3 regions of the Blautia sp. AF14-40 genome follow, and region 2 is predicted to be linked to each of the others. Evidence: riboswitches for the same ligand, from Rfam matches in the RefSeq annotation. Region 2 holds a riboswitch; each other region holds the start of a gene.
What was found. Region 2 has a riboswitch for thiamine pyrophosphate ahead of thiM (hydroxyethylthiazole kinase). Riboswitches for the same ligand answer to the same signal wherever they lie in the genome.

Region 1: another riboswitch for thiamine pyrophosphate. It lies ahead of DWW13_RS12115 (energy-coupled thiamine transporter ThiT); the one in region 2 lies ahead of thiM (hydroxyethylthiazole kinase).
Region 3: another riboswitch for thiamine pyrophosphate. It lies ahead of DWW13_RS11240 (TenA family protein); the one in region 2 lies ahead of thiM (hydroxyethylthiazole kinase).

What each region holds. Positions count from the first base shown of each region.
Region 1 covers NZ_QUHK01000016.1:62,886-67,080, forward strand. The annotation lists gene DWW13_RS12105 (stage III sporulation protein AG) at 1-138, shown strand, start outside; gene DWW13_RS12110 (SpoIIIAH-like family protein) at 152-871, shown strand; gene DWW13_RS12115 (energy-coupled thiamine transporter ThiT) at 943-1,611, opposite strand; TPP riboswitch at 1,677-1,786, opposite strand; gene DWW13_RS12120 (DUF4867 family protein) at 1,939-2,556, shown strand; gene DWW13_RS12125 (L-fucose/L-arabinose isomerase family protein) at 2,665-4,131, shown strand.
Region 2 covers NZ_QUHK01000018.1:47,834-52,028, reverse strand. The annotation lists gene DWW13_RS12760 (Gfo/Idh/MocA family protein) at 1-854, shown strand, start outside; TPP riboswitch at 1,232-1,343, shown strand; gene thiM (hydroxyethylthiazole kinase) at 1,470-2,291, shown strand; gene thiE (thiamine phosphate synthase) at 2,278-2,922, shown strand; gene thiD (bifunctional hydroxymethylpyrimidine kinase/phosphomethylpyrimidine kinase) at 3,023-3,817, shown strand; gene thiC (phosphomethylpyrimidine synthase ThiC) at 3,843-4,195, shown strand, end outside.
Region 3 covers NZ_QUHK01000014.1:53,466-57,660, reverse strand. The annotation lists gene DWW13_RS11260 (NUDIX hydrolase) at 1-134, opposite strand, end outside; gene DWW13_RS11255 (HAD family hydrolase) at 137-793, opposite strand; gene thiE (thiamine phosphate synthase) at 783-1,424, opposite strand; gene thiD (bifunctional hydroxymethylpyrimidine kinase/phosphomethylpyrimidine kinase) at 1,436-2,239, opposite strand; gene DWW13_RS11240 (TenA family protein) at 2,236-2,910, opposite strand; TPP riboswitch at 3,135-3,234, opposite strand; gene DWW13_RS11235 (relaxase/mobilization nuclease domain-containing protein) at 3,292-4,195, opposite strand, start outside.

The sequences.
Region 1 (4,195 bases), on a different contig from region 2:
GAGTACCCGGCGGTGCGCGGCGTGCTCGTTATCGCAGAAGGCGGGGGAAACCCGGTGACGATACAGGAGATTCAGGAGGCCGTGATGGCATTATTTCAGGTGGGCGCAAATAAGATTAAAGTAGTCAAAATGAAGTAAAGGAGTCAAATGCGTGGAAAAATTAGAACAGGAAATGAATGCACCTGAGAAAATGGCAGAGACACCATCGCCGAAAAAGACGGCCGGGAAAAAGAAAAAATTCCGGAAAAACCAGGTCATCATCACCGCCCTTGCGATCATGATCGCCGTTGCCGGATACATCAACTATGCTGACAGTACCCTGTCCACGAAGGAGAAGGCAGACGGAACCACGGCGGATGCCAGCACCGTTTTAAAAGACATCTCCAGCCTGGACACCGACATCACCGACGAGGTGGATGCCGGCACAGCAGGGGACTCGTCGCGGACCGTCACCGAAACGCCGGGAGAGGCAGTCCTTGCCGGGGCATCTACATACATGGCCCAGGCCAGAATCGACCGCGAACAGATCCGTTCCCAGAACAAAGACACCTTAAATGAAATCATTAACAACACCAACCTTTCCGAAACCGAGCGCCAGAGCGCCGTCCAGAGCATGGTGGAAATGACGGAACTCGTAGAAAAAGAGTCGGCAACCGAACTCCTCCTCGAAGCCAAAGGCTTCAACGATGTCGTCGTAAACCTGACCGGCGAAACCGCCGACATCGTCGTTCCGATGAAAGAAGTAACCGAGGAACAGCGTGCCCAGATCGAAGACATCGTAACCCGCAAAACCGGAATCGGCGTAGAAAACATCGTCATCACCCCCATGAGCTCCGCCGCCGACACAGCCGCAGAGGAGAGTGCTCAGTAAATTTTGATATCCACGTAAAAAATCCGGAAACGCAAAATCATGCGTTTCCGGATTTTTTCACGTAATTCTATTTAATTTGCACCATGTGCCGTTCTTGCAACCGTCTGCAGTGCTTTCTTCACCGGCGGCAGCGAGATCAGAATCACCGTCAGTACACCTTCAGCCAGCAGATAGCTGTAGTTGTAAATAATCGGATACAGCGCCTTCAAAGACTGCGGGAAATTCTCCGGCATATAATCCATCCAGTACAGATACCCGCCTAACGTATGGAAAAATCCCCTCGCCAGCACAGCCACAATATACCCGATCAGCAGCCCGTTTTTCTTCTTTCCAAAGAATCCGGCCACACCCAGCGCCGCAAACGCAAACACATAATCACAGCACACCTGGAACAGCGACAGCACATACGGCCCCTGGATAAACTGCAGCAGTCCATAAGCAAAACCAACGAGAATACCCGTCTTCGCCCCATACCAGTTCGCAATCAGCACAATAAACAGCATCGAAAACAACGTAACCGATCCCCCGTACGGCAGCTCAAACACCTTCACATACGAAGTCACAAGCGCCAGCGCCATCCCCATCGCACAAAATGCCAGCTTCCTTGCATCCATTCCCGTCCCCTTACTCTTCTGAGCAGAAAGAACCGAAGCAATCACCACCAGCGCCACCATCAGCACCACGCATCCAACATAACCGGCCGTCGTCAGTCCGCCGTCAGCAGTAACAAAAAAACTCATAAAAAAACCTCCTTCGCATTCCGCTTGGAGGGGCTCACATAAAAACACAGTCCCGAATCACCTCCGAAACCACGTTCCAGCTTCCCTACGCAGGAATTATCCCGTTCAGGTAGTGAGGGTCCGTGAGCTTATCCCTGTCCCACGTTCTCAGCCAAAGGCTCCCCTAGCGTCATATTATTTTAACGTATTAAAGTATACCAACCTCCCCCTTATTTGTCAACCTGTCCGTTTTTTCATCCAAATACATGTTGACAAGAAGTACATACAAGTGCTATATTACAATTAGTTCAATCATTAAACTAATTGTACGAAAGGAGCACCAACACAATGCAGATTCTGAAAGTAACAGACGAAGCATTCCGCCAGTACGGCAAAGTCATCAAAGACCTCGACGTCAGCGACATCATCACCGCCATGTCCGAGACCCCATGTTCCGACGACGTAGTCTACGAGCCTTCCATTGAAAGCCTCGAAGCCTGCAAAAGCGCCCAGTCCGTATCCGACAGCCTCTACGGCGGCATGCCGATCCAGATCGGCTACTGCAACGGCCACAACCATTTACTGAACGCCGTAGAATACCACCGCGACAGCGAAATCAACATCGCCGTAACCGACCTGATCCTGATCCTCGGAAAAGAACAGGACATCACCGAAGACCACACCTACGACTCATCCAAAATGGAGGCCTTCTTAATCCCGGCCGGAACCACCATTGAAGTCTACGCAACCACCCTCCACTACGCACCATGCAACGTGGCAGCCAGCGGCTTCAAATGCGTCGTAGTCCTTCCAAAAGGAACCAATACCGACATCACCCTGGAAGAAAAACACACCCCGGAAGACGACCTGCTCTTCGCCAGAAACAAATGGCTCTTAAGCCACCCGGATGCAAACATCGCCGGAAGCGTAGCAGGCATCAAAGGAGAAAACCTCTCGGTAAAATAAAACCAGAGACAAAACCAGAAATCAGAAACACTGCCCCAAAAGAGCAGTTCTGAACATAAAAAGAAACCAAAAACCAAGAAAACCCAAAAAGGAGGATCTTCAAAAATGATCAACAATACACCGGAAATCAAATTAGGTATCGTTGCAGTAAGCCGTGACTGCTTCCCGAACAGCCTTTCCGAGAACAGAAGAAAAGCAGTCGTAAAAGCATACGACGGAGAAATCTACGAATGTCCAATCATCGTCGAGAATGAAATCGACATGATGAACGCACTCGAAGACCTGAAAAAAGCAGAGTGTGATGCACTTGTTGTATACCTTGGAAACTTCGGACCGGAGACCGAGGAAACCCTGCTTGTAAAATACTTCGACGGACCTTGCATGGTAGTAGCAGCAGCAGAAGAGACCGGCGACGACCTTGTAGGCGGACGCGGCGATGCATACTGCGGCGTTCTGAACGCAAGCTACAACCTGAAACTGCGCAACCTGCACGCATACATTCCGGAGTACCCGGTTGGCGATGCAGAAGACGTAGCAGCCATGATCAAAGATTTCGTACCGGTTGCAACTGCAGTTGTAGCTGTTAAGAACCTGAAAATCATCAGCTTCGGACCGCGTCCGACCAACTTCCTGGCATGTAACGCACCGATCAAACAGCTGTACAACCTCGGCGTAGAAATTGAAGAGAACTCCGAGCTTGACCTGTTTGAAGCATTCAACAAACACGCAGGCGACGAGAGAATCCCGGCAGTCGTAGAAGATATGGCAAAAGAGCTCGGCGAAGGAAACCTGAAACCGGAAATCCTGCCGAAACTGGCTCAGTACGAGATCACCCTGTTAGACTGGATCGAAGCACACAAAGGATCCAGAAAATACGTAACCCTGACCGGAAAATGCTGGCCGGCATTCCAGACACAGTTCGGATTCGTTCCTTGCTATGTCAACAGCCGTCTGACCAAGATGGGCATCCCGGTATCCTGTGAGGTAGATATCTACGGAACACTGTCCGAGTTCATCGGAACCGTTGTATCCAAAGACACCGTAACACTCCTCGACATCAACAACACCGTTCCGAAGGATATGTATGAAAGCGAAATCAAAGGCAAATTTGATTACACCTTAAAAGATACCTTCATGGGATTCCACTGCGGAAATACCGCTTCCACCAAACTGGCATTCTGCTCTATGAAATATCAGATGATCATGGCAAGAACCCTTCCGGAAGAAGTAACACAGGGTACCCTCGAGGGAGATATCGTTCCTGGAGACATCACCTTCTATCGTCTGCAGAGCACATCTGACGCAAAACTGCGCGGATACATCGCAGAGGGCGAGGTTCTTCCTGTAGCAACACGTTCCTTCGGAAGCATCGGTATCTTCGCTATTCCGGAGATGGGCAGATTCTACCGTCACGTACTGGTAGAGAAAAACTATCCACATCACGGCGCAGTAGTATTCGGACACTTCGGAAAACCGTTATTCGAAGTATTCAAAATGCTCGGTGTTGAAGTAGATGAGATCGGCTACAACCAGCCGAAGGGTGTTCGTTACCCGACAGAGAATCCGTGGGGCTAATCCGTTCCGGAAGATTCACTGAAAAATAAGAAAGATATGCAGTAACGCATAAGCAAAAGGGCGG
Region 2 (4,195 bases):
CTTTTGCGGAGAAATATGGAATTGGAAAAGTTTACGATGATTTCCATGAGATGTTTACCGATCCGGAGGTCGATGTCATTTATATCACGACGCCGCACAACACGCATCTTGGCTTTATGAAAGAGGCGATTGCCAATGGAAAACACATTCTCGTTGAGAAATCGATTACGCTGAACAGTGACGAGCTCGACGAGGCCATAGCGCTTGCAAAAGAAAAAGATGTCATCATCGGAGAGGCAATGACGATTTACCATATGCCGATCTACAAAGAGCTGAAAAAAATTCTCGACTCCGGCCGTCTCGGCAGAGTCAATCTGATCACGATGAACTTCGGCAGTTTCAAAGAGTACAACATGAAGAACCGCTTCTTCAACCGGAATCTCGCAGGCGGCGCGATGCTTGATATTGGCGTATACGCACTCTCCTTCCTCCGCTGGTTCTTCGACTCCAAGCCGGATCAGCTCCTTTCCCAGGTAAAGCCCGCTCCGACCGGTGTGGACGAGCAGGCCGGCCTCCTTCTCACCAATCAGGAAGGACAGATGGCAAGTGTGATGCTCTCTCTCCACTCCAAACAGCCGAAACGCGGCATGGTTTCCTGTGAGAACGGATTTATCGAGATCATGGAGTACCCGCGTGCCTGGGAAGCAAAAATCACAGACGCTTCCACCGGCGAATCCGAAATCATCAAAGCCGGTGACAACGCCGATGCACTCGCCTATGAGCTCGCCGACATGGAACGCGCCATCAATGGAGATGCATCTGCCATGCACCTCGACTACACGAAGGACGTCATGGATCTGATGACCTCCTTCCGCAGAACCTGGGGCTATACGTACCCGGAGGAAGAAAAATAAAATTCGCACATCAAAAGCCCCTGCCCGGCACACATCAGATGCCGGGCAGGGGCACTTCTTTTCACCTGCAATACTCTGCAATTTTCTTTTTCAGTAATTCCGCATCAATCGGCTTTGCGATATGTACGTCCACGAGGATCAGGTCGAAGGTGTATTCCGGGCTGTCCTGGTAGAGTTCAAGCTTCTTTGTTCTTCCATCGTTTCACCCGTCTTCCACGCATATTTTATACTTCATTTTACGCTGATATTATTTTCTCTGTCAACCCAAATAACATTACATTTCCAATATTTTGCATGTCTTTTTTATTTTTCTGAATTTTTTTAAAATCTTCCGTTTTTCTCTTGCACAATTGTTTTTATGCGTATATAATTGTCTGCAGAAAGCAAAGGGGAGCTCGCGTGCGAAGCGGGCTGAGAGTAGGATGCATCTCCTAGACCCTGAACCTGATTTGGGTAATGCCAACGTAGGGAGATACGATATGCACATTTTCTGCAGATATACCTCCACGTATATCTGCTTTTTTAATCTCTATGAACACATCATCAACAGGTTCTTCCAGTACCACAAGGGAATTTGCTTCTGCAAAAATACTCACACAGGAGGAACAAAAAATTATGTTAGGCACTTGTCTTGACAATGTCAGAAAAACAACCCCTCTCGTACACAATATCACAAATTACGTTACAGTAAACGATGTCGCCAATATTCTGCTGGCATGCGGCGCAAGCCCGATCATGTCCGATGAACCGGAGGATGTCGAGGATATCACCTCCATCTGCGGCGGTCTGAACATCAACATCGGAACGCTGCACAGAACGAGCATCGACGGCATGTACCGTGCCGGTGCAAAAGCAGCTTCGCTCGGCCACAAAATCCTGCTCGATCCAGTCGGCGCAGGCGCAAGCCACTTACGTACTTCGACCGCAGTCGGACTGATGGAAAAAATCCCGTTCACCGTCATCCGCGGAAATATTTCCGAAATCAAAACACTGGCACTCGGAAGCGGAACGACAAAGGGTGTTGACGCAGACGTTGCCGATAAAGTAACAGACGAAAACCTCGACAGCGCCGTTGCTTTTGCAAAAAACTTTGCGAAAGATCACAACTGTGTTGTCGCCATCACAGGAGCGATCGACCTCGTTGCCGATGCTGACACCTGCTACGTGATCCGCAACGGACGCGCCGAGATGGGAAGCATCACCGGAACAGGCTGCCAGCTCTCCGGCATGATGACCGCTTACCTCGTTGCCAACCCGGACGAGCCGTTAAAAGCCGCTGCTGCCGCTGTCTGCGCGATGGGACTTGCCGGCGAGATCGGCTGGAGCCATATGAAACCGGAAGACGGCAACTCCACCTACCGGAACCGCATCATCGACGCCATCTGCCACATGGACGGCGAGATGCTGGAGAAAGGTGCAAAGTATGAAGTGCGATAAAAAAGGCCTGCTTTTATATGCTGTGACAGACCGCAGCTGGCTGAACGGCGAGACACTGTACAGCCAGGTGGAAAAGGCTCTGCAGGGCGGCGCAACGTTTATCCAGCTCCGCGAAAAAAATCTTGACCAGAATCACTTTATGGAAGAGGCACTGGAACTGAAAAAACTCTGTGCCGCATACCATGTTCCTTTCGTCATCAACGATAACGTGGAAATCGCAGCTAAGATGGATGCGGACGGCGTTCATGTCGGCCAGAGCGATATGGAGGCCGGCGATGTCCGTGCTAAGCTTGGCCCGGACAAGATCATCGGCGTTTCGGCGCAGACCGTGGAACAGGCCATTCTCGCCGAGCAGCGCGGGGCAGATTACCTCGGCGTCGGCGCGGTCTTCCACACCGGTTCCAAGGCGGATGCGGAGGATGTCAGCCACGAAACGCTGACTGCTATCTGCAATGCCGTTAAAATCCCTGTCATCGCCATCGGCGGCATCACACGCGATAACGTGACGGAGCTTTCCGGCAGCGGCATCTGCGGCATCGCCGTCATCAGTGCCATTTTTGCACAGAAAGACATTGTTTCCGCAACGAAGGATCTGAAAGAACAGACTCTGCGCATGCTGGAAAACAAATAATTTTACGTAACCATTCATCCTCACTCCAGGCGGCAGACTGGGGGCACCACTTTCTTTGTCGCCTGTCCAAAAAGAAAAGTAATGCAAAGGAGTAATTCTCATGGACGCGAAAAACACGAAAACAGCATTAACAATCGCGGGAAGTGATTCCAGCGGAGGCGCCGGCATTCAGGCAGACATCAAAACCATGATCACAAACGGAGTTTACGCCATGTCGGCAATTACCGCACTCACCGCCCAGAACACCACCGGAGTTTCCGGTATTTTCGATGTAACACCGGAGTTTCTGGCCGCACAGCTTGACGCCGTCTTTACGGACATCTTCCCGGACGCCGTCAAAATCGGTATGGTATCCTCCCCGGCACTGATCGAAGTCATCTCCGAACGGCTTCGCTTCTACCAGGCCAAACACATCGTTGTGGACCCGGTCCTCGTCGCTACAAGCGGCTCCGCGCTCGCTTCGGGCGGCGTGCCTGACCTGATGAAAAAACTGCTCTTTCCTCTGGCCGAAGTCATCACACCGAATATCCCAGAGGGAGAAGTTCTCTCCGGCATCAAAATCCAGTCGGAAAGCGATATGGAACGCGCCGCAAAAGAGATCGGGGATTCCTGCGGCTGTGCCGTTCTATTAAAGGGCGGCCACAGTATCAATGATGCCAACGATCTTTTATATCACAACGGCACATTTACCTGGTTCACCGGAAAACGCATCGACAATCCGAACACACACGGCACCGGCTGTACACTCTCCAGCGCCATCGCATCGGGGCTCGCAAAGGGGCTTTCCCTTCCGGATGCCATTTCCGCCGCAAAAGAGTATATTTCGGGCGCACTCGCGAGCATGATGGATCTCGGCCACGGCTCGGGACCGCTGAACCACGCTTACCGGATCTGATTTTGAAAATAAAGGAGAACAACAGATGGAACGCAATTACGCAACACAGATGGACGCCGCACGCCGCGGCATTGTAACACCGGAGCTGAAAAAAGTCGCAGAAAAAGAGTATATGGCCGTGGAAGACCTGATGCCGCTCGTTGCCAGCGGAAAGGTTGCCATTCCGGCCAATAAGCTGCACACCTGCATCGACCCGGAGGGTATCGGCTCGATGCTGCGCACGAAAATCAATGTAAATCTCGGTGTTTCGAAAGACTGTAAAGATTACGATGTGGAGATGCAGAAGGTACTCTCCGCGGTCAATATGGGCGCAGAAGCCATCATGGACCTGTCGAGCCACGGCAATACGCAGCCGTTCCGACGGAAACTGACCTCCGA
Region 3 (4,195 bases), on a different contig from region 2:
AGATACTGCCCCTGCTGGTTGACGATCCATACACTCACAGATAAATGATACAGCCCTTTGGGTATGATTTCTCCACGGCACACTGTTATTCCAGACTTTTCCCGTTTTGCATTATATAAATCCCATTTTTCCATTTTCATACCTCTTTGTGTGGGATCGGTGCTTGCCGAAAATCAAGTAAGTAAATATCCGCAATCCTTTCTATTTCTGTACGCTGATCTGCGGAATACTTATCATAAATCCCGCCTGCTAACATACGGGCTGCCTTTGCGCTTTTAATTGCTGGAAGCACATCATCAAACACAATACAGTGTTCAGGTGCAACCCCTAATTTTCTTGCGGCCAATTCAAAGACATCCGAATATTCTTTTCCCCGCTGAACCTCATCTGTTGAACATAGAGCGTCAAATAATTCTAAAATAGAATTGTTCTTTAAGCATGGAATATAGAGCTTTTCCGGCAACCCCGTAGCAACTGCAAGTTTTATTCCATGTTCTTTTAAGCGCAGAAGATAATCAAGGGCATGGGGCAGCAGACCGACATGGTTACTGTATTCCTCGACCGCCATATTATTCCATTCCTCAATAATTCCCTCTACCGTTTCTTGCAATCCCAAAAGATCAATGGTATATTGTGCGGCTTCCTCAAAACTCCTTGCACATATTTCAGTTACATAATTTTCCGGGACAGGAAGATTTCTCTTTTTCAAAAACTGAATATCTATATGCTCCCATACATCCATTGAATCCAGAATTGTTCCATCTAAATCAAAGATTGCCGCATTAAAATCCATGTTTCTTTTCCTTTCCGCAAAATAAATCTTTCAGTTCCGCAGCAGCAGCTTTTATATCGGACTGCGCTATGATGGCAGATACAACAGCCAGCCCGTCAATTCCCATGGGCTTGAAACGCCCTGTATTTCCTTTATTGATACCGCCAATAACAACGATCGGCAAAGAAACGGCTGTGCGGATTTTCTGTAATTCCTCCATTGATACAGAATCAGCGTCGGTTTTAGTTCCAGTAGGGAACATTGCGCCAACTCCCAAATAATCTGCACCATCCTGTTGTGCCTGTATTGCTTCTGCAATGGAAGATGCAGATACTCCCAACAGCATATTTTCCCCAATTACTTTGCGGACGGCAGCCGCAGGTAAATCATGCTGTCCAATATGTACCCCCGTAGCCTGCACAGCCATTGCAATATCTATCCGGTCGTTTATGATAAGGGGAATATGGTATTTATCCGTAACCTGTTTCACGGCAACAGCCTGATTGTAAAATTCTAATGAGGACAATTCTTTTTCTCGGAGTTGTATCATTGTGCAGCCTCCTAAAATTGCCTGTTCTACCGCTTCTGTCAGGCTATCGCAGCTCATTAGTTGACGATCAGTAACAAGATAAAGTGTATAATCAAAGTTCATTTTGCACCTGCCTATTCTTTAGATAAACCATGCTGATACAATTCGTAGAAATGGTGCGTCGGGCCACAGCCTTTTCCAATCGCAAGAGAGTGTTCGATTGCCATTGTGACATAAGCCTTTGCAGATTCGACTGCAAGCGGAACACTTTTTCCCTTTGCAAGCTGGGAAGCGATTGCAGAAGAAAAGGTACAGCCTGTCCCATGAGTATTTTTCGTATCAATGCGGGATGTTTCAAAATGGTAGAAATTTTCTCCATTAAATAGGACATCAACAGCATTTCCTATATGATGTCCACCCTTGACAACAATCGCCTTACAACCCATGGCATATATTTTTCTTGCGGCAGCCTCCATATCTGAAACTGTGGAAATCTGCATATCTGCTATTTTCTCTGCCTCTGGAATATTCGGAGTAAGTACATCGGCCAGTGGAATTACTGTGTCTATCAAGGTGGAAACCGCCGTAGGATTCATCAATGGGCAGCCATTTTTGGCATACATAACCGGGTCGATTACGACATTTTGGGGCTTATATTGTAATAGTTTCTTTGCCACCGCTTTCATACATTCTGGTGTAGAAAGCATACCGATTTTTACTGCGTCCACTTCAATATCTTCAAATACGGCGTCAATCTGTTTTTCAATCATATCCGGGGTAATATCTTGGATGTCGATAACACGGCTGGTGTTCTCTGCAACAACAGAAACAATAACACTCATTCCAAATACACCGTGAGCAGAAAAAGTTTTCAAATCAGCCTGAATACCTGCACCTCCGCTGCAATCTGATCCGGCAATGGACAATACTTTTTTCATTTTGCATTTTCCTCCATTCTCTCGTTCCGATAGGCCATCTTCCAAAAAGCAAGCTCTAACAAACTTGCTTTTTCAAAAATATCAGCCAGATACTTTTTATTTGCTACTGATAACCCGGCACATTTATGCTCTGCAAAAGCAGACCATTCTTTGCAGCTTTCTGCATATTGTTCATCCGCATAATCTTTGATAAAGTCCCAATATCTTGACTGTCTGCTTGTAGGAACAGCCGCCAATTTGCGGAATATATAGCTGTAACTTAGCATACAGGGAAGAACCGCCATTAAAATTTCTTCATTCTTTCCATGTGACGCAATCTCAAACATGAAATCAATGTAATTTTGATTTTCAGGCAGAGGAGCGATCAGTTCAATATCATTATCCGTCATGCAAAACTGCTTTAGATAATCCAGACGCACTTCTGATTCCGTATCATTTACAAAATTCAGCATGGAATAGTAAAGCTGAATTTCTCTTAATGTATCAGCATGAAAAATTGCCTTGCCGTATATACGGGCATAGTTTTTCAGATAGATACTATCCTGAATCATATATCTCTTGAACTTTTCAAGAGGTAGCTTTCCAGTTTGCACTTCCTGCACAAATGGGGTAGCTGCACATTCTTCCCAAATGGGGATGTTGCGGGTTAAAATGTCTTTCATAAATGCCATGTTTGTTCCTCCTGAAATAAAAAAATAGAGCCTCTAAAACAATTAGAAGCTCTTTCAGACGCAATACGAGCGTAAGAAATTGCTTCCCTACGCCGGTATTAGCCGACAGGTCCAGAGGTCAGGTCTTACCTTTTTCAACTTGTTCAGTTCCCTCGCAAACACATATCATATCTTATTCAATTAAAAAAGGACATTCCCAAAACAGAGAATGTCCAAAAAATACGAATCTGTATTCTTTAGCTCCCTGCGTTGGTATTAGCCAACAGGTTCAAAGGGTCAGGTTTTAACCTTCTCAACTACAAGGTAGTCCCCCTGCTTGAGTATTATTATAGTTAAGAAGTCCCGGAAAGTCAAGGTCTATAGAATTCAAGTTAGCAAACCTTATTGACGGGATTTTTCTGTGCTGCGCTGCGGTTGTGGTGGGGAAGAAATCTCTAATAGGTATTCCACATTGGCCCGAACATTATGAAGTTCTTTCATATCATTTTTGGCCTGCTTATAGGCAGAATAGGCTTTCCGTTTTTGTTCCAGAAGATCGGTGTATTCCTCCCGGAGAGATTTAACAGAGGGGAGCTTTTGGATTCCTAGCTCGTCAAAATGATTCTTTGCCGCCTGGTGCAGCAGAATTTCAGCCTCATGTACTATTCGGTATTTTTTGCTGTACCCGGCTTTGCGATATTCTACATAGACAGCCCGCGTTTTCGCATAGTTTACGATCTGCTTTTGTAGCTCGGCATTGGCGTTCATTCTTGACTCTAAATCTTTAATTTGAACGGATAAGGTATTGAAATTAGTGGTAGCGGCGTTGGCTTTTTCCAGAAGATCCTCATAACCCATATCGCCATGTTCTTTTAAGTAGAGCACTGCCTGGGAAAGCTGTTTTAAGTTGAACACTTTTGCCCAACGCTCATAACCGGGACCTTTGCCGGAACGGATTGCAGCCTCTATATCTACCAGCAATCCAACTTTGGAAACCGGTTTTTTTGAAAAAGTATGGTGGGATTTTACTGTCCGTGTACCGGCAATTCGTTCTTTGATGGCCTGTTCTGTATAATCGCCTTTGAGCGTATCGCATCGGGTATAATTTTCTTGTCCCGGAACTCGGAACCGAAGATGTTTTCTTTCACGGTTAACTTCAATCCCGGCAGCCTCCAGCTTCTTTAGAAGTTCCTCAAAATCTTTTGGCATTTCCTCTAATGCAGCATCAATAGCAATACGTATCTGCTCCTGAAAGGAAGGCTGCTTTTTATTTCCCAGCCATGTGCCATAATGCTCCCGGCTGGGT